2 regions of the Actinopolymorpha sp. NPDC004070 genome follow, and region 2 is predicted to be linked to the other one. Evidence: predicted binding sites of a transcription regulator. Region 2 holds the regulator's gene; the other holds the start of a gene.
What was found. The regulator LexA, encoded in region 2, represses DNA repair genes until DNA is damaged. The targets are predictions, from matches to a motif close to TCGAACANNTGTTCGA.
Positions count from the first base shown of each region.

Region 1: the regulator LexA is predicted to act here: its motif matches at 7,419-7,434, upstream of ABZV93_RS09715 (SAV_6107 family HEPN domain-containing protein).

Region 1 is NZ_JBEXMJ010000004.1:191,844-201,215, reverse strand. It holds gene ABZV93_RS09755 (FAD-dependent oxidoreductase) at 1-156, shown strand, start outside; gene ABZV93_RS09750 (Rv2175c family DNA-binding protein) at 153-602, shown strand; gene ABZV93_RS09745 (barstar family protein) at 731-1,156, shown strand; gene ABZV93_RS09740 (polyprenyl synthetase family protein) at 1,206-2,336, opposite strand; gene metF (methylenetetrahydrofolate reductase [NAD(P)H]) at 2,385-3,308, shown strand; gene ABZV93_RS09730 (FAD-dependent oxidoreductase) at 3,305-4,744, opposite strand; gene ABZV93_RS09725 (DUF4126 domain-containing protein) at 4,772-5,365, opposite strand; gene ABZV93_RS09720 (MFS transporter) at 5,700-7,157, opposite strand; gene ABZV93_RS09715 (SAV_6107 family HEPN domain-containing protein) at 7,686-8,180, shown strand; gene ABZV93_RS09710 (methyltransferase domain-containing protein) at 8,276-9,085, shown strand; gene ABZV93_RS09705 (DUF3040 domain-containing protein) at 9,302-9,372, shown strand, end outside.
Region 2 is NZ_JBEXMJ010000007.1:317,606-326,977, forward strand. It holds gene ABZV93_RS15460 (rhomboid family intramembrane serine protease) at 1-559, opposite strand, end outside; gene ABZV93_RS15465 (GIDE domain-containing protein) at 826-1,593, shown strand; gene ABZV93_RS15470 (S9 family peptidase) at 1,681-3,588, opposite strand; gene ABZV93_RS15475 (ATP-dependent DNA helicase) at 3,818-5,905, shown strand; gene ABZV93_RS15480 (hypothetical protein) at 5,948-6,814, opposite strand; gene lexA (transcriptional repressor LexA) at 6,858-7,592, opposite strand; gene ABZV93_RS15490 (LysM domain-containing protein) at 7,952-8,635, shown strand; gene nrdR (transcriptional regulator NrdR) at 9,211-9,372, shown strand, end outside.

The sequences.
Region 1 (9,372 bases), on a different contig from region 2:
CAGGCTGCCCGGGTGGTGGCCGTCCTGGCCGTCGACCAGCCGCGCGACTTCGTGGCCGGCCGCCGGATCGCCGAGTCCGGCGCGGCCGTCGATCCCGGGCTGCTGGCGGACCCAGCGGTTAGCGTCAGGACGTCCGTGGCAGGCTCTGCAGGGTGAGCAAGAACGAGCCGATCACGCAGACCGGGCCCACCGGACAGCCCGGACAGCCCGGGCAGGCCGAGCAGCCGGGGCAGGCGGAGCAGGGGAGCCCGGCCGACATCGAGACCTTGGTGCCGGAGTGGCTGAATGTCCCCGAGGTGGCCGAGCGCCTCGGCGTCAACGTCAGCCGGGTACGCCAGCTGCTGCGCGAGGGCGAGCTCGTCGCCGTTCCGCACGGCGAGCGCGGCGCGATGCACGTGCCCGCGGCGTTCCTCGACGGCGACCACATCCTGAAGGGCCTCACCGGCACACTCACCGTCCTGCACGATGGTGGCTTCGACGCGGAGGAGACGGTGCGCTGGCTGTTCTCCGTCGACGACCGGCTGGAGACCCGGCCGATCGACGCGCTGGCCGCCAACCGGATCAAGGAAGTACGCCGGCACGCGCAGGTGCTCGCGTTCTAGCTCGCGTTCCAGGAGATGCCGCGCCCGTCGCGGCACCCCAGCACACAGTCGGGTCGCGCCCAGGACCGAGGTGACCGGGCCCGGGAGACACAGACCACGACCTGCTGCAGAGCGCGAAAGGAGCGCCGATGTCGCAGCTGGACCTGCTGCTGGCCGGTGAGCTCACCCCCGGCGTCTACCGCTGGCCGGCGGCGCCGCCCGCGGTCAAGGCGAGGGCCGTCGTCGACCAGGAGGGCTGGCAGTTCGTCGACCTGGACACCACGACGGTGGTCGACAAGGCCGGCCTGCTGGACGCGGTGGCCAAGACCCTGGGCTTCCCGGCCTATCTCGGCCGCAGCTTCGACGCGTTCGCCGAACTGCTCGCCGAGGGACGCGACGAGCACGGCGTCGTGGTGTGGTGGCAGGGCTGGGCGGGGCTCGCGCAGCTGAACCCGCAGGCGACCGAGCTGGCGCTGGCGGAGTTCGCCACCCGTGCCGCCGACCGCGAGCAGGGCGTGCTGGCTGTGGTGGTCGCGGGGCCGGGCCCGGTCCTCGACGTACCCATCTGGGAGTAGACCGCTCGCACGGGGATGTTCGCGCACCGTCGCGCGGGCCCCTGATGCGTCAGCCGGTGCGCTGGGTGGCGGCTCTGGCCAGCCCGGCAAGCGCCGTCCGCGCGTCGTCGGCTGTCAACGGCGCCTTGTCGAGGGCCAGGGACGCCTCCGCGGTGAGCTCGGCGATGAGGTGTTCGACCGCGGCCAGCGCACCGGTGGAGACGATGACGTCGCGCAGCTCGGCCACTCCCTGGGAATCCAGCTCCGGGTCGCCGAACCATCGCCGGAAGCGTTCCACCTGTGCCGGGGTCGCGGTCTCCAGCGCCTTGGCGACCAGCGCGGTGCGCTTGCCCTCGCGCAGGTCGTCCCCGGCCGGCTTGCCGGTGACCGCCGGGTCGCCGAACACGCCCAGAATGTCGTCGCGCAACTGGAACGCCTCACCCAGCGGCAGGCCGTACGCGGAGTACGCCGCGAGCAGGCCCTCGTCGGCCCCGGCGAGCGCGCCGCCGAGGTGGAGCGGGCGTTCGATGGTGTACTTCGCGCTCTTGAACCGCACCACGCGCATCGCCCGCGCCATCGTGGTGTCGGCCGCGGACTGCGTCACCAGGTCGAGGTACTGCCCGGCCATCACCTCGGTGCGCATCGTGTCGAAGTAGCCGAGGGCGGGGATCAGCCGCTCCGGTGGCAACCCGCACGTGCGCAGCATCTCGTCCGACCAGCACAGGCACAGGTCGCCGAGCAGGAGTGCCCCGCCCAGGCCGAACCGCTCGCCCGGCCCCTCCCAGCCGCGTTCGCGGTGCAGGGCGGCGAACTGCCGATGCATGGAGGGCCGGCCACGCCTGGTATCGGAGGCGTCCATCAGGTCGTCGTGCACGATGGCGGCGGCCTGCAGCAACTCCAGCGACGCCGCGGCGACCATCATCCGCGGATCGTCGGGGTCGCCGCCGGCACCTCGCCAGCCCCAGTACGCGAACGCCGGCCGGAGCCGCTTGCCGCCGGCGACGAACTCCGCCACGAGGTCGCTCTGGATGCGAAGCTCGTCGTCCACCTCGGCGAGTTCGGCGGCACGCCCGGCGAGAAACGCCTCCAGCGCCCGGTCGACCCCGGCCCGCAACGCGGGCAGGTCGGCAAGATCACCGGTGGTCGGGTCGGGGACGGCGGCGGTTTCGGCGTGATCACGAGGCGGCTGGGTGTCCGGCACGCGCGCCAGCCTAGACGGCGCCGGGTGCGGCACCGCTAGCCTGGGCGCATGGCTTCTGGAGCAGCGTCCTCCGGTCCCCGTCCGCTTCGAACCGTCCGTGAGCTGCTCACGGGCGGCGATCGTTCGTTTTCGTTCGAATTCTTCCCGCCCAAGACCGACCAGGGCGAGCAGCAGCTGTGGCGCGCCATCCGCGAGCTCGAGTCGCTGGCCCCCACGTTCGTCTCCGTCACCTACGGTGCCGGCGGGAGCACCCGGGACCGCACGGTCCGGATCATCGCCCGGATCGCCAGCGACACGACGCTGACGCCCGTCGCCCACCTCACCTGTGTGGGGCACTCCCGCGCGGAGCTGCGGTCGGTGATCGGTGCGTACGCCGACGCCGGGGTCCGCAACATCCTGGCGCTGCGCGGTGACCCCGAAGGCGGACCGAACCAACCCTGGATCCGCCACCCGGAGGGGTTCGACCACGCCGACGAGCTCGTCACGCTGGTCCGCGAGCTCGGCGACTTCTGCGTGGGGGTGGCGGCGTTCCCCGAGGGGCACCCGGAGGCGGTCAGCCTGGACGCCGACGCGGAGTACCTCGCCGCCAAGGCGGCCGCGGGCGCGGACTTCGCGGTGACCCAGTTCTTCTTCGACGCCGACGACTACTTCGCGCTGCGCGACCGGGCGCAGAAGCTGTCGTGCGATATGCCGATCATCCCGGGCATCATGCCGGTCACCAACGTCCGGCAGATCCAGCGGTTCGCGGCGCTGTCCGGCGCGGCGTTTCCGCCGGCCCTCGCCGAACGCCTGCTGGCGGTCGAGGACGACCCGGCGGCCGTACGCGCGATCGGGGTCGAGGTCGCCACGGACCTGTGCCGGAAGCTGCTCGACGGGGGAGCGCCGGGCCTGCACTTCTACACCCTCAACCGGTCCACGGCGACCCGCGAGATCTACGCCAACGTGGTCGCCCCGGTCGCCCGCGTGTCCTAGGCCTCGTCCTGGCCCTTGTTCTGGGGTCTGTTCTGTGGTCTGTCCTGGGCCTTGCCGATCTCCTGGGCGACGGTCGCGGCGCCGAGCAGCACCAGCGGCACCCCGGGTCCCGGATGCGCCGTCCCACCGACGAGGAACAGCCCGCCCACCTCGGTGCGGTTGGCGGGTACGCCGAGGCCGCGCCACGCACCGCGCCAGGTGGGCCCGTACGCCGGGGCCGGGGCCTCGACCCGGGTGACGACGCGGGCCCGCAGGTCGAGGCCGCGCTCGGCGAGCAGGTCCAGCAGGTCCGGCGTTCCCTCGCCGGCGCCTCCAACCCCGTCGCCGACCTCACCTGCAGCGTGCACGCTGACCGCCTGGTGCCCCTCGGGCGCGGCCTCCCGGTCGGCGGCGGCACGGATCACGATCGGCGCACCGGCCGAGCCGGGCGCCGGATGCAGAACCGTCTCGTACGGCAGCGCCGAGCCCGCGTCGGCGCGCACACCCACCAGCAGCCGTGGCCTGCCCGGCGGAACCCGCAGTGAACGAGCACTGCGCCGCAGCGTCCCGGGCGGCCGGTCCAGCATCCGGTCGGCCAGCGTCCGTACGTCGACGTCGGCGACCACCACCTGTGCGGGCACCGTCTCGCCGCCGGCCAGGCGTACGCCGGTCACCGAACCCCGCGCATCGCCGGCGGCGTTCGGGTCCGTCGTCACCGCGACCACCTCCGCGCCCAGCCGGACGCGCACGCCGCGCTCGGCGAGGCGGTCGCGCAGTGCCGTGACGAGCTCGATGAGGCCGCCCGGGAAGTACCAGGACCCGAAGGTGCGCTCGACGTAGGCGGCCACCGCGGTGTACGCCGGCGCCCGGGAGGCCGGCACGCCCCCGTCGGGCAATGCGGCGTACTCCAGCATCTGACGCAGCCGCGGCTCGGCCAGCCGGGTGCGAGCGAACCCGCGCAGCGACCGCCCGTACCCCAGTGTCCGCAGCCCGGCCACACCCAGCGCCCGCCCGCCGGCGAACGGCACCTCCAGCGCCCGGGTGCGCAGGACCTCCCACACCGGGGTCAGGCCGTCGACGGTGGTCTCCCATGCCGTCGCCGCGTCCGGGCCCAGCACCGCTTCGAGGGCCTCGCGCTGACCCGATCGGCTCTCCACCGGCAGGTCGAGGATCGTCCCGTCGGCGAAGACGTGCCGGCGGGGAGTGGACACCGGCAGAAGCGTGCGAACGCGTTCCAGGGGGCGGCCGGACTTGCGGAACAGGTCGCGCACCGTCGCCGGCAGAGTCATCGTGGCCGGTCCGAGGTCCCACCGGAACCCGCCGTGTTCCACGCTCGCCACGGCTCCGCCGAGCCGGTCCGTCGCCTCGCACAGGCAGACGTCGTGGCCCAGCTTCGCCAGCCTGGCCGCCGCCGCGAGTCCGCCGAGGCCGCCACCGACCACCACCACCTGTGCCACGCCGCCAGACCCTAGCGTCCGGTGAGGTCAGGGCTGCTCGAGGACCTGGTGCCGGCGTTCGCGCCACCGGCGGTATCCGCGGCGGACCCGCCGGGTCAGCGCCAGGGTCAGCAGGCCACCGCCGGCGAGGGTGCCGAGAACCAGCGAGAACGCCGTCCACGGCCAGGTCACCGCGAGGGCAAGGGCGCCCGCCACCGACAGGTCCTCGCCCAGGCTGATCGCGACGTTGCCGACCGCCTTCGGTGAGGTGTTGACCGCGAACCGCAAGCCCGTCTTGACGGCATGGCTGGCCAGCGCGGTCGTTCCCGCCACGGTCGCCGACAGCGCCTGGTCGAGGTCGCCCGCGTGGCCGGCGATCAACAGCCCGACGATCGCACCGACCGTGGGCCGGATCGCGGTGGAGACCGCGTCCCAGCCGGAGTCGACGTACGGGATCTTGTCGGCCACGAACTCCAGCGCGTACAGACCGGCCGCGGCCAGCAGAACGTCGGTGCGTTCCAGGGCGGCCGGTATGCCCTCGACGCCGAGGAACCTGCCGAGCAGGCCGAGGAGCAGGACGGTCGCGTAGGCGTTGACGCCGCTCGCCCAGCCGGTGGTGAACACCAGCGGAAGCAGTTCCACCTCGCCCGCCCTCCTCTCTCCTCGCGGGACTCCACGCCAGCACAGTCTCACCCACGACCCCGGCCGAACGCGTCCGCCGTGCCGCCGTGTCGGCGCCGGGTACCCAAGCCCGCTGGTGTCCGGCCCCCACCGGACGCCCGGGCCAGGAGTGGTGAGTACCTACGTGGGAATGAGTACGACGCCGGATGCTCGCGTCGGCCGGTCCGAGACAGGATCTTTCCAACGCGTTCGGCGGTCCTCAGGGCCGCGAACGCCCGCCACAGCGGTGGTCCTGGGCCCGGACCATTCGCCGCCGCGGCGGGACGGCGCGGGTGGGCCCCCACGGGGGTGGGGCTCACCCTGCCGGCCGATGCTCCGCCTCCCGGCCGGCCAGCCGCACTTCGGCCGGCCCCGCCTTCGTCGGCCGCACATTCGGCTGTTGCACCTTCGTCGGCTGCCCCTTCGCCAGCTGCACAGTCGCCGGCCGCACCACGTCCGACCGTACGTCGGCCCGTTGCGCTCCCGCCGGGCCCGCCACGCTCGGCGCCACCGGGCTTCCGCTCCGCGGACCGGGGGCGATCTCCGGTCGGGGTCGGCTCGCATGTCGCACGACCGAATCCCGGCCGGCCACGGCAGCGGCCGCGAGCCCGGCGGCCACACCGGCACCGACCAGCACCCCTCGACTCGACGTCGCCTGGGCGATCACCCCGGCGAGCAGGAGGGCCAGTGCCTGGCCGAACTGCAGTGCGGTGTTGGCAAGGCCGATCACCCGGCCCCGCGCGCCGGCGGGCACCAGCCCGACGATGGCTGCCTGCAGTTGGGCGACGTGTCCCATCGCCAGACCGGCCAGCAGCAGGGCCGCCACCACGAGCACGGAGGGCCCCGCCAGCCCGGCCGCCGCCACGCACATCCCGACCGCGACCGCACCAGGAGCCACCAGGCGTTCCCGCGCGGGCGCGGGCATCCGCCCCACCGCGAGCAGGCCGACCGCGCTGCCCAGCGGGGCCGCCGCGAGCAGGATGCCCGCGCCCTGGTCGCCGAGGCCGAGTTCGGCGGCCAGCGGCAGGGCGAGCCCTTCCGCGGTGGCCAGGACCGTCGGCCCCAGGAACAGCAGGCAGAACAGGCTCGGCATCCGGGTGGTGTCCCGGACGACCCGCAGGCCCTGCCAGGTGTCGCGCAGGATCGGCTGACGCGCACCGGCCGGGCGGGCCGGTGCCGGTCGCGGCAGGACGAACACCGCCAGCAGGACGGCCGAGACGGCGTACGCCAGCGCGTTGACGCCCAGCGCCGCGGGCGAGCCGATGAGGACGACGACGAACCCACCGGCCGCGAAGCCGATCACCTGGACGGCCTGCTGGCTGGTGGCGACCAGAGCGTTTCCGGCGGCGAACCGCTCGGCGGGCAGGACGTCGGCCAGGATCGCGGTCCGCGCGGCTCCGAACGGCACCCGGAAGAACTCAGCGAGCAGGAGCAGGGCGAGCGCCAGCGGGACGTGGTCGCCGAGGAGGGCGATCAGCGCCGTGAGCACGGCTCGTACGACGTCGCAGGTGATCAGGATGCCGCGCCGGGGGAGCCGGTCGGCCAGCGTGGACAGCACCGGGCCGCCGAGCAGGCCGGGCAGGTAGGTGACCGCGAACGTCACCGCGGCCAGGGCGGCCGACCGGGTGCGTTCGTAGACGAGGGCGGCCAGAGCGAACTTCCCCAGCTGGCTGCCGATTCGCGAGGTGACGTCCGCGACGAACAGCCCCGAGAACTCGTGGTCCCGGAGCAGGCCGCGATAGCCGGTCTGAGCCGGCCCGTCGGTTGCTCTCACCTTTCGCATCTTGCCGCAACAAAGACACGGTGCGTACGACTTTCGTCACAGAAAATCACTGAAGTTCCCGGCTGCCCGGATTCCGCTCCGGTGGGAGTCCGGCCCTCCTGGCCGGCGTCGGGCGGAACTGTCGGTGGTCACCGCAAGACTGTCGACATGGCAGTACCTGAGTGTCACGCGAGGCCTCGCGCCACCTCGCCCGGGCAGACGTCCCGGGTTCGGTTGACGGCGACGGCCGGGTGGGTTAACTTCTCTCGTAGGTCGAACGTATGTTCGATCTACCGATTCGGGGGAGCCGAGCGATCTCCGGAGTCGGTTCGCGAAGTCCGGCGGAGGAGGCTCGTCCCTTCCTCCGGCGGATCGCCGTTGACCCCGGGCGGGACGTGCAGGGGCAGGGGAAAGCGTCCCGCCCGGTTCGGCGGCCGGCGAGCTCGGCGCCTCGTCGGCGCCGGTGCCGGCGGGCAGCAGGCAGGCTCCGTCCCGGCCACGGCCGGGGCGGGTGCTCTGAGGCAACGGAAGGGCTAACTCATGCGCACACAGTCGAGTCCGTCGTTCCAGGCTCCGCTCGGCCCGAGTGTCTTCGAGGCGCTCGACCGCGCCCGGACGTCCCTGGCCGAGGCCCGGATGGCCCAGCTCGCGACCGAGCGTTACTCCGCCGCCCACGTCGCCGCCCTGCGCACCGCGGCGGCGGTCCTGGCCGCGCGCACCGGGCCGACCGTCCGGCGCGGTCGTCGTGACGCGTGGACGCTCCTGGCCCGGGTCGCCCCGGAGCTCGCGGAGTGGGCCGCGTTCTTCGCCGCGGGAGCCGGCAAGCGCGCGGCCGCCGAGGCAGGACTCCCCAGGGCGGTGACCGACCGGGACGCCGACGATCTGGTTCGCGACGTCGAGCGCTTCATCGCGGTCGTGGAGGCGATGCTGGAGTTGCCGCACCAGCCCTCGCTGCCGCAGCAGTCCGACCCGGCCGACGGCGATCGGCTGAGCCGGACGGGCCTGCGAGTCCACGGTCCGGGGGCGGCCGCCTGACTGGCGCGGACGGCCCGCTCACCACGCGACCCTGATCCGCTGGGCAGACCCTAGGCTGGTGGCGCCTGTCATCCAGCCCAGAGGAGGGCCGTTTCGTGCCCGAGCGCAGCCCGGACGTCGAAGGCGGTGCCACTCACCGGGCCGCCGACTCCTTCAGCGGTTCGGCACCCGGACGTCGCCGCTCCCTTCGTGACGAGGTGCTCGGCCGCCTGGTGCGGGCCGCCCTCGACGACCAGGTGGCCAAGTCCGGTCGGTCTGCTCTCCGGGTGGTCGACGCCGGCGGCGGCACCGGACACCTCGCGGTCCCGATCGCGCGGATGGGTCACCAGGTCACAGTCGTCGATCCCAGCCCGGACTCCCTGGCCGCGCTCGAGCGCCGGGCCGCGGAGGCGCGGGTCACCGAGCGTGTCCAGGCCGTGCAGGGTGACGCGGTGAGCCTGCGGGAGCTCCTCGGCGAGGCCACCACCGACCTGGTGCTCTGCCACAGCGTGCTGGAAGTGGTCGACGATCCGCAGGTGGCCGTGGACGCGATGGCGGGTGTGCTGCGGCCGGGAGGCGCGCTCAGCCTGGTGGCGGCCAACCGCTATGCCGCCGTGCTGGCCAAGGTGCTGAGCGGTCACCTCGATCAGGCGCGGGCGGCACTCGACGCCGCGGACGACCCGGCGGAAGCCGGCCCGACCCCACGCCGCTTCACCCCCGAACAGTTGCGCGGGCTTGCCGAGAACGCCGGACTCGTGGTGGTCGACGAACGCGGTGTCCGGGTCTTCGCCGATCTGCTGCCGGCCGGTCTGGCCGACGAGCCCGGGGCGACCGCCGCCCTGCTCGACCTGGAGTCGCAAGCCTCGGCACATCCGAAGTTTCGCGTCCTGTCCGCCCAGCTCCACGTACTTGCCCGCAGGCAGTGATCCCGCCCGCCGGGCCTGAAGCCGTCCGCTCGGGTACCGTGTCGGTGGGAAGCATCGCATCGAACGTCGCCATGCGGACAGAGGTCGTCGTAGCCGACTTTTACCCGCCGGTACCGTCGAAGGTGCAAGGTCGGCTACCGTGCCGTTCCGAGCCTGCCTAGACTTTCATCTAGGCTCATTGAAGATCGAACACGGCAGTGTCCCGTTGGAGGTCAGGTGCCTCTCTCTGACCACGAGCAGCGACTGCTCGAGCAGATGGAGCGGGCCCTTGCCGCCGAGGACCCGAA
Region 2 (9,372 bases):
CGATGGCACCGAACAGATGCCCCTGCCAGGAGATCCCGGCCTGGGGCAGAAGCCCACCCAGTAACGCACCGCCCCACACCAGGATGACCACCAGGCCGATCAGGAGTTGGCCGAGGCTGCGGCTGAACACGCCGCGGGCGATGAGGTATGTCGCGTACCCGAACACCACGCCGCTCGCACCGATCGTCACCGAACCCGGCGGAGACGTCAGCCAGGTGCCGAGGCCGCTGACCAGCGCGATCAGTCCGGTGACCAGCAGGAGCCGGGCCGCGCCCGCCACCGCGATGATCGCGCCCAGCATCAGCAGCGGAATGGTGTTGGAGATCAGGTGGCCGAAGCCCGCGTGCAGGAACGGTGCGAACGCGATGCCGAGCAGCCCCTCGGTCTCGCGCGCCTGGATGCCGTAGCCGTCCAGGTGATGGCCGAGCATCAGGTCGGCCATCTCGCTCACCCACATCAGGCCGATCAGCCCGATGAGCGCCTTCAGACCCGTGACGCCGGGGTCGGGTGCCCGACCGGATCCGCGTCGGTCGGACCATCGGGAGGTCTCGAAGGCCATATCCCAACCATGCCTGATCGGTGCAAGGGCGCGGGTGGACGCCCCTGATTCTCAGCAGCTTCTCATTCCCGCGCTTCTCCGTGGTGCCCGCGTTCGCCGGTGACCCCGTGCTCCCCGCGGGGAGCACGGGGTCACCGCGGGGATTCCCTTGTCTCGTTTGGGATTCCTTGTCGCATCCCGCATCCTGCCGGTATCCGTGGACTCTCGCGGACATTAGGATCGTCCGAGTTTTCACAGAACGCACGGGGGGCAGTCGAATGATCGTCGTGGGCATCGTCGTCCTGGTCGTGGGGGCTGTGTGCGCATACTTCGCCCGGAGCGCGCGTGCCAGGCAGCACGCCATGATCACCACCGACACGCTGAGCGCACAGGAGCTGGGTGCCCTTCAGCAGGCCGCCGTGCAGGCCGCCGGGCCGGGTGCCTTTCGCTACCGGGTCGAGGTGACCGGTCAACTGTGCGCCGGTGAGGCCGGGCCCCTGAGGTCGGAGCTCGCGAAGGTCGACTGCGTCTGGCACCGGCACGTGGTGACCCGGAAATACTGGGAGACCCGGCGCGACAGAAAGGGGAGCAGCCGACGGGTCAGCCGTACCGAAGTCGTGTCCCAGCACTCCTCCGGGCAGCCCTTTCGCGTGCAGGACCCGAGCGGTGTGGTGACGGTCTACCCGGGTGACGTCGCGGTCGACGGGGCGCAGAAGGTGCTCGACCGGTTCGAGCGAGACACCGGCGGTGGCCAGGCCACCCTCCAGCTCGGGAAGTTCCGCATGAGCATCCCGGCCGGTGATTCCGGCACCGACGGTTATCAGTACGAGGAGTGGGTCCTGCGCCCGGGCCGGCGGGCCTACGTTCTGGGCGAGGCGAGCGACGGTACCGGCGAGCTCGCCATCACCGATCCCCTGATCGTGAGTACCCGCACCGAGGCCGAACTGCTCGCCAGGTCACACTCCCGGCAACAGGCGTTCACGATCGCGGCGGTGGTAGCGGCGGTGGGCGGGGTCGCCTCGACCGCCGTCGGCCTGGTCCAGATCTTCGGCTAGGGCCCGTCTGGCACGGTCGTCACCAGGTGTCCGGGGCGGCCGGCCGGGTACGCCCGCCGACCGCCGGGCTGCGTGTGCCGTGATCCGTCAGGACTCCGTGCGACCACCGAGGTGCTCGGCCAGGAAGCGCTCGGCCGCGGCGTAGTAGATCTCGCGGTTCTCCGGCCGGGCGAGTCCGTGTCCCTCGTCGGGGAATAGGAGGTACTCGTGGGGGAGTCCCTTCGCCTTCAGCGCGTCCACGATCTGCTCCGCCTCGGCCTGCTTCACCCGCGGGTCGTTGGCGCCATGCGCCACCAGGACCGGGATGGCGATGTCGTCGACTCGGGAGAGTGGAGAGCGTTCCCAGAGCATGTCCTTCTCGGTCTCCGGGTCTCCCACCTTGGCGTACATCATCGCTACCAGCGGCTTCCAGTACGGCGGGATCGAGCTGAGCAGGGTGAGCAGGTTGGACGGCCCGCACAGGTCGACCGCGCAGCGGAACGCCTCCGGGGTGAACGCCGCGCCGGCGAGGGCCGCGTAACCGCCGTAGGAGCCGCCCATGATGCCCACCCGGTCGCGATCGACGAGACCCCGGCCGACCAGGTGCTCGACCGCGTCCAGGAGGTCGGTGTGCATCGACCGGCCCCACTGTTTGTCGCCGGCGTTGCCGAACGCCTTGCCGTAGCCGGTGGAGCCGCGGTAGTTGATCTCCACGCTGACGTAGCCGCGGTTGGCGAGCCACTGCGCCTCGGCGTTGTAGCCCCAGCTGTCGCGGGCCCACGGGCCGCCGTGGACGTTCAGCACCGCCGGCAGGTCACGGCGTTCGATGTCGGGCGGGAACGTCAGGTAGCCGTGGATCTCCAGACCGTCCCGGGCGGTGAACGCGAACGGCTCCATCGGAGCCAGCGGATAGCCCGCGAGGTCCGGCTTGTGGGAGAACAGGAACTTCAGGCTCCTCGTCGGCCGGTCGTACAAGTAGTAGCGCACCGGGCCGTCGGAGGGCATCAACGAGACCAGCCAGGTGCGTTCGGTGCGTTCGGACCTGGTGATCCCGAGCTCACCGTCGAGCCCCAGCGCGGACCGCACCTCCTCCACCGCCCGGCCGAAGTCCTCGTCGATGTACTCCCAGACCTCGCGGTCCTTGTCGAAGATCACCGCCTGCGGCGCCCTGGTCTGTGGGTCGAACTCGACCCCGCCGACGTCGTAGGCGTCGTCACCGGCGAGCACCCTCTGTGAGCTGCCGTCCGCGCCCGCCTGTCCGTCGCTCTGCCCGCCGCCCAGTTCGGCTTCCCGCTCAGCCGCGGCCAGGTCGACCTCGACCAGCCGGGCGGCGTTGACCCCCACCGACGACACGAGGTAGAGGGTGCGGCCGTCGCGGGAGAAGCCCAGCGGGCTGGTCGTGTTGGTGTCCTCGGCCGACACCTCCAGCCAGGGGTGGAAGTCGCCGGCCTCGTCGGCGAGGTAGTAGACCGCGCCGCCGTCCTCGGTGATCGAGGCCGCGCCGCGCACCTCCAGGTCGGTGTCGGCCAGCCAGCCGACGAAGCCGGGGTTCTCGATCCGCTTGTGCAGCTCGTCGGTCTCCAGGTCGAGCTCGTAGACGTCGTGCAGCTCGGGCCGGTCCTTGTTGATGCCGAGCAGCACCGTGGTCGGATGCCAGCGGTTGTGGCCGAGGACCCGGACCTGCACGCCGTCGTACGGCGTGACACACCGCTCGCGGCCGTCGGTGAGGTCGAGCAGGTGCAGCCGCCAGTTTTCGTCGCCGTCGGCGTCCTGGAGGTAGAACAACGTCCGGTCGTCGTGGCAGAAGCCGAAGACCCGGATGCCCTGGCCACGGTCGTGGGTGAGCGGCGTCGCCTCCTGCGGGCGGTCGACCGGGCCGACCCAGACGTTCAGTACGCCGTCCTCGGGAGCCAGGAATCCGAGCAGCGTGCCGTCGGGGGAGACCGTGGGGCTCGCGTAGGTCGGGTTCCCGAACAGAACCCCGCGGGGGATGAGCGGAACGGCGTCGTAGGTCATGCAGCGATCCCACCACATCCCGGGGAGATTCGGCAGGTCGGGACGTCCGTGCCCTGCTTGTATGTCCTGCCCTGCCCTGATGTCCGGCCCCGCCCTGCCTGCCACCCGGCCCGCCCTGCCTGCCGTCCGAGCACGGCGTGCCGCCTCTCCCCGGCCTGCCCTGCTCGACCGGGCGGCTCGTGCGGTGCCGTCGGTTCGGGCCGGACCGGGCCCGGTATAGCCTCGCGGGATGGCCGACGCAGCGCGGGGTTCCGCCGACCAGCAACGTCCCGACCACCGCGTGCGAGAGTTGCTCCACGACGCCGTCGACGCCCTCGCCGGCATGGAGCGCCCCGGTCAGTTGGTGATGGCGGATGCGGTCGCCCGGGCGATCGCCACCGGCGAGCATCTCGTCGTCCAGGCGGGTACCGGCACCGGGAAGTCTCTTGCCTACCTCGTCCCGGCGTTCCTGAACCCCGGCGGCGGCAAGCGTCCCGTCGTGGTCGCCACCGCCACCCTCGCGTTGCAGGCCCAGCTGGTCGGCCGCGACCTTCCGCAGCTCGCGGACGCGATCGAGAAGCGGCTCGAACGCCGTCCGTCGTACGCCATCCTCAAGGGACGCCACAACTACGCCTGCCTGCACCGCGTCCGTGACGGTGTGCCCGACGAGCAGGGCGCGCTGCTGGAACGCGTGCCGAGCGGTCCGCTCGGCCGGCAGGTGCTGGAGCTTCGGTCGTGGGCGGCGAAGCAGGCGCAGACCGGCGGTGACGGTGACCGGGACGCCGCGCCCACCCACCAGGACCGCGCCTGGGCGCAGGTCGCGGTGTCCTCCCGGGAGTGCCTGGGCGCGCAGCGCTGCCCGTACGGCGAGGAGTGCTTCGCCGAACGCGCCCGCGAGCGCGCTCTCGCGGCGGACGTGATCGTCACCAACCACGCGCTCCTCGCCATCGACGCGCTGGAGAACATCTCGGTGCTCCCGGACTATGACGTGGTGATCATCGACGAGGCGCACGAACTCGCCGCCCGGGTGACCGGGACCGCCTCGGCCGAGCTCAGCCCGGGCATGATCGAGCGCGCCGCCCGGAGGGCGACCCCGTTCTGCGAGGGCGGTGAGGCCGACCCGCTGGAGGACGCGGGGGAGGCGCTGCGCTCGGCGCTGGCGTCCGCCCCGCTGGGCAGGGTGGAGACACCCAGCTCTGAGCTGGCCGCCGCGGTCGCACTGGTCCGTGACTCCGCGCGCGCGGCCTGGTCGGCGTTCCCCAGCGAGAAGAAGGACTCCGACGCCGAGTCGGGCCGGCGGCAGGCGCGTTCCTACGTCGAGCAGATCCGCGACGTCGCCGAACGCGTCAGCGCGTTGTCGCCGTACGACGTGGTGTGGGTGGCCGAACGCGAGCGGGGTGGTCCGGAGCTTCGGGTCGCGCCGCTGTCGGTCGCGGGCCTGCTACGGGAGAAGCTGCTCGCCGAGCGGACCTGCGTCCTCACCTCGGCAACACTGAAGCTGGGCGGGGACTTCGACTCCGCCGCACGGTCGGTGGGTCTGCGCCCGGTCGACCGGATCCCGGACGGGGAGGACGGCCGGGCCGGCGGGGGTACGCCCGAACAGACCGGGAAGCAGGACCGCGAACCGGCGGGTGAGGGCGGCAAGGACGTCGTGGAGCCGCTGCCATGGCGCGCTCTGGATGTCGGCTCGCCGTTCGACTACGAGCGGCAGGCGATCCTCTACGTCGCCCGCAGGTTGGCTCCGCCCGGTCGTGGCGGGATCTCCCCGCGTGTCCTGGAGGAGGTCGGCGAGCTGGTGGAGGCGGCCGGCGGTGCGACGTTGGGGTTGTTCTCGTCCCGCCGGGCGGCGGAGGAGGCGGCCGCGGCGGTGCGGGACCGGCTGGGAACGGAGGTGCTCTGCCAGGGCGAGGGGCAGCTGAGTGAGCTGCACCGGAGGTTCGCCGCCGAGCCGGACACGTCGTTGTTCGGGACGCTGTCCCTGTGGCAGGGCCTCGACGTGCCGGGGGACGCCTGTCAGCTCGTGATCATCGACAGGATTCCGTTCCCGCGCCCGGACGACCCGCTGATGTCGGCGCGTCAGCGCGCGGTCGACGAGGCGGGAGGGAACGGCTTCATGTCCGTGGCGGCCACGCACGCCGCGCTCCTGCTCGCGCAGGGGGTCGGTCGCCTCATCCGCAGGTCGACCGACCGTGGAGTGGTGGCGGTGCTCGACCCGCGGCTGGTCACCGCGCGATACGGCAACTACCTGCGGGCGTCGCTGCCGCCGATGTGGTTCACCGGAGACCGCGACGTCGCGCTCGGTGCGCTGCGCCGGCTGCGGTCGGCCCGCGAGAGCTGAGACCGCGCGAGCACAGCCGGCGTCAGCTGGTCGCCGGCCGGGTCAGGGGCGGTGGACGCACACCGCGACAGGGGTCTGCTGCCGGCCCTGGCCGAACGGGTTGTCGCGGAAGAGCTCGGCGAAGAACTCGGCCGGCCGGCTGGTGTCGTGGCCCAGGACATCCCGGCCCAGGTCGTTGGAATCGATCACCACGGTGCCGCCGAGCGTGCCGGCCGGACCCGGCGGGAGCACCTTGCGAAGCGTCGCGGTGATCTCGGCGGCCATCTTGTCGGGGGCCTTCGGCGGCAGCTTCGCGGAGACGTTGGACGGGAACGCGGAGTAGGGCGTCGGGCCGTCGATCGCGTTGACCCGGTGACCGGCGACCCGGTAGAACCAGCCGCGCCGGCCCAGTGCCTTGCCCACGACGCTCGCCCCGGCCGCGACCATGATGCGCGGAAGCCCGGCCTCCTTGATCGCCAGCTGCATGGTCCACGGGCTGCCGAGTCCGATGCCGTGCGGTGTGCGCTGCACCCACTTCGACAGCACCCGGGCCGCCGGAGTCGGGTTGATCTCCCAGGTGAAGTAGGACCGTCCCTGGGAGATCGCCACGATCTTCTCGCTCACCACGACGTACCAGGGCTCGTCGAACGCGCCCTCGAACCTGCTGTCGTCCTCGGCGAGCCGGACCGTCTTGACCACGTAGTCGCTGAGTTTGTCCGCCACCGGGTCACCCCGGCCGAACAGGTCGGTCTGGATCGGGACGCGTGCCCATCGCGTCCCGTCCACCTCGATGGTCAGACTCTTCCCGGCGTTGGGGTCCAGCGGCTCCTTCGGAGGAGGTCCCGGACGCCCGGACTCGGCAACACCTATGTTGACGGGTGCCTGATCGGATCCGGGCGTGGTGCCGGTCTCAGCCGCTGGGTCGGACATGTCGCTCCCGGTGATGACTCCTGTGACGAGCGTCGCATCCTGCTCAGACGCGACGTAGAACGGCGACGACCTTACCGAGAATGACGGCATCGTCTCCAGGGATGGGCTCGTACGCCGGATTGTGAGGCACCAGCCACACCTTGCCGTCACGGGGCCGATAGGTCTTGACGGTCGCCTCGCCGTCGATCATCGCCGAGACGATCTCCCCCGACTCCGCCTCGGGCTGCTGGCGCACGACCACCCAGTCGCCGTCGCAGATGGCCGCCTCCACCATGGAGTCGCCTCGGACGCGGAGCAGGAAGAGCTCACCCTCGCCGACGAGCTGGCGCGGCAGCGGCATGATCTCCTCGACCGACTGCTCGGCCAGGATCGGGCCACCGGCCGCGATCCGGCCCACCACCGGCACGAACGCGGGGGCCGGGCGGTCCTCGCCGCTGTCGGTCTCGTCGTAGGCCGGCACTCCCGCCAGGGGCCGCCGGGTGGACGTGGACGGTGCGAGCACCTCGAGCGCCCGGGGCCGGTTGGGGTCGCGGCGGATGAAGCCCTTGGTCTCCAGGACCCTTAGCTGGTGGGCGACCGACGAGGACGACGTCAGCCCTACGAGGTCACCGATCTCACGCATCGCCGGGGGATAACCGCGCGTCTCCACCGAGTCGCGGATCACCTCGAGGATGCGTCGCTGGCGTGGAGTGAGCCCGGTCGCGTCGGGTGGTCCGTCGGGGAGCTCCCGGACGGTCGCCGTCGGGGACTCGGTCGCTGTGTTTTTCCGCTTGGGCATAGCGGCTGTCTCCTTCCACAGATTTCGGGTCGCGACTCTGCCGACCCTCGGAAGTGAGCCTAGAGCCTGGTCAGAGCACTTTCAAACATCTGTTCGACGCGTGTCGCGATTGTTTTACGAAACCACGAAACACCAGGTAAGGGAGCGTCCGGACAGCCGCGTCGAACGTGTTTTCGAGCGAACTCTGGTGCTTGTCGGTGGGCTGGTGTAGAAATCCATCAGTAAGTACGTCGAACAGTCGTTCGAGCGCCGATGCCGGAAGTGGAGACGCGGACGTGTGAAGCGGAAGCGGCCGGCGCCGACACGGCGGAGGGCGACGACGTGACGGAAGTGAATCGGTGTTCGTGGGAGGTCGGACGATGAGCAACAGCGCGTCGGTGGTCTATCTCGAGGACTTCGTGTCCCGTCGGGCCGGCGGTGCTCCCGAGCGCGGCCGCCGGCACCTCAGTCCGGTCGCGCCACCGGTGGACCCGGGCGCCGGCCGTGCCGATGGCGTGCGGCGTGACGGCGTCCCGTCCCGCGGCGTCCACCCGTTCCTCCGCGTTCCGCACGAGGGGATGGGCGGGGCTCGGGCGGAGGTTCCTGCCGTCCCTCACGTCGATCCGCGCGAGGTGGCGCCCGGGCAGGTGCGCCCCACCCGGCGGTCGCCGGCCGATCGCCGACGTCCCCCGCGACCGCGGGGCGTCCGGTCGTGCGTGCTTCCGGACGACGGGCGGGACGGCGCCTCCACTCTGCGCCTGACCCGGCGGGGCCGGCTGGCGCTGACCACGCTGACGGCCATGGCGGCGCTGGCGTTCGTTGCCGTCCTCGGGCTCCTGGCGCAGGCCGCGTTCGATGCCGCGGCCGGCGGGGCGGAGCGTCCGACTGCCACGACCACGATCACGGTGGAGCCCGGGGAGACGATGTGGGGGATCGCCACCCAGCTCACCCCTGGCGCCGACCCGCGGGCGACCGTCGACGAGATCGCCCGGCTGAACGACCTGTCCCGCGCCGGAGACCTGCGCGCCGGCCAGCGGCTGATCGTCCCCGTTCAGGCCCGCTGACCCGCCTTCGGCCAGTCTGTCCAGGTCCCTTCCGCCGGCCTGTCCGACTGCGTACGTGCACGGTTGCGCTGCCGCCCGGGTGTCTGCCCGTCCCGCGGCTTGTTCGCCCATCCCCCGACCTGCCTCCGACCTGCCTCTCGCGGACCTGTGCCTCTCGCCGACCTGTGCCTCTCGCCGGCCGCCGGTGCAGGCGTGGGCGCCGTGTGCCGGCATGTCCCGTGCGCTTCCGTGCCCCCACCGGCGGAGGAACAGGTCGCCCATTCGCGACATCTCCGGGCCGACACGCCGAGCCGGAAACTTGCTTTCGAATCGCCCCGCGAGCCTGACCTGCAAGGACGCCGACACGTGTGCGCGGCGACACGCAGGGCGCCTTGCGTGCCCGGCGGGACCGACGTAGCGTACCCCTAGATGTGGTAGTTACAGACCTGTAAGTCATCCACAGGTTGTGATTCGCAAGGCACAGGTTCTCCCCAGGTCATCCACAGGTTCGTCCCCAGGGGAGAGGGTGCCGGCGGGTGTCGGACGGAGATCGGCCGGGCGTCGCGCCCGCCGGCGGCGAGGGGAGTCACGAGGCGATGCACTGCCCGTTCTGCCGGCATCCTGACAGTCGGGTGGTCGACAGCCGCACCGCCGACGACGGCGCGGCCATCCGGCGCCGGCGCCAGTGCCTGGACTGCGAGCGCCGGTTCACCACGGTCGAGCAGGTCACGCTCGCGGTGGTCAAACGCAGCGGCGTC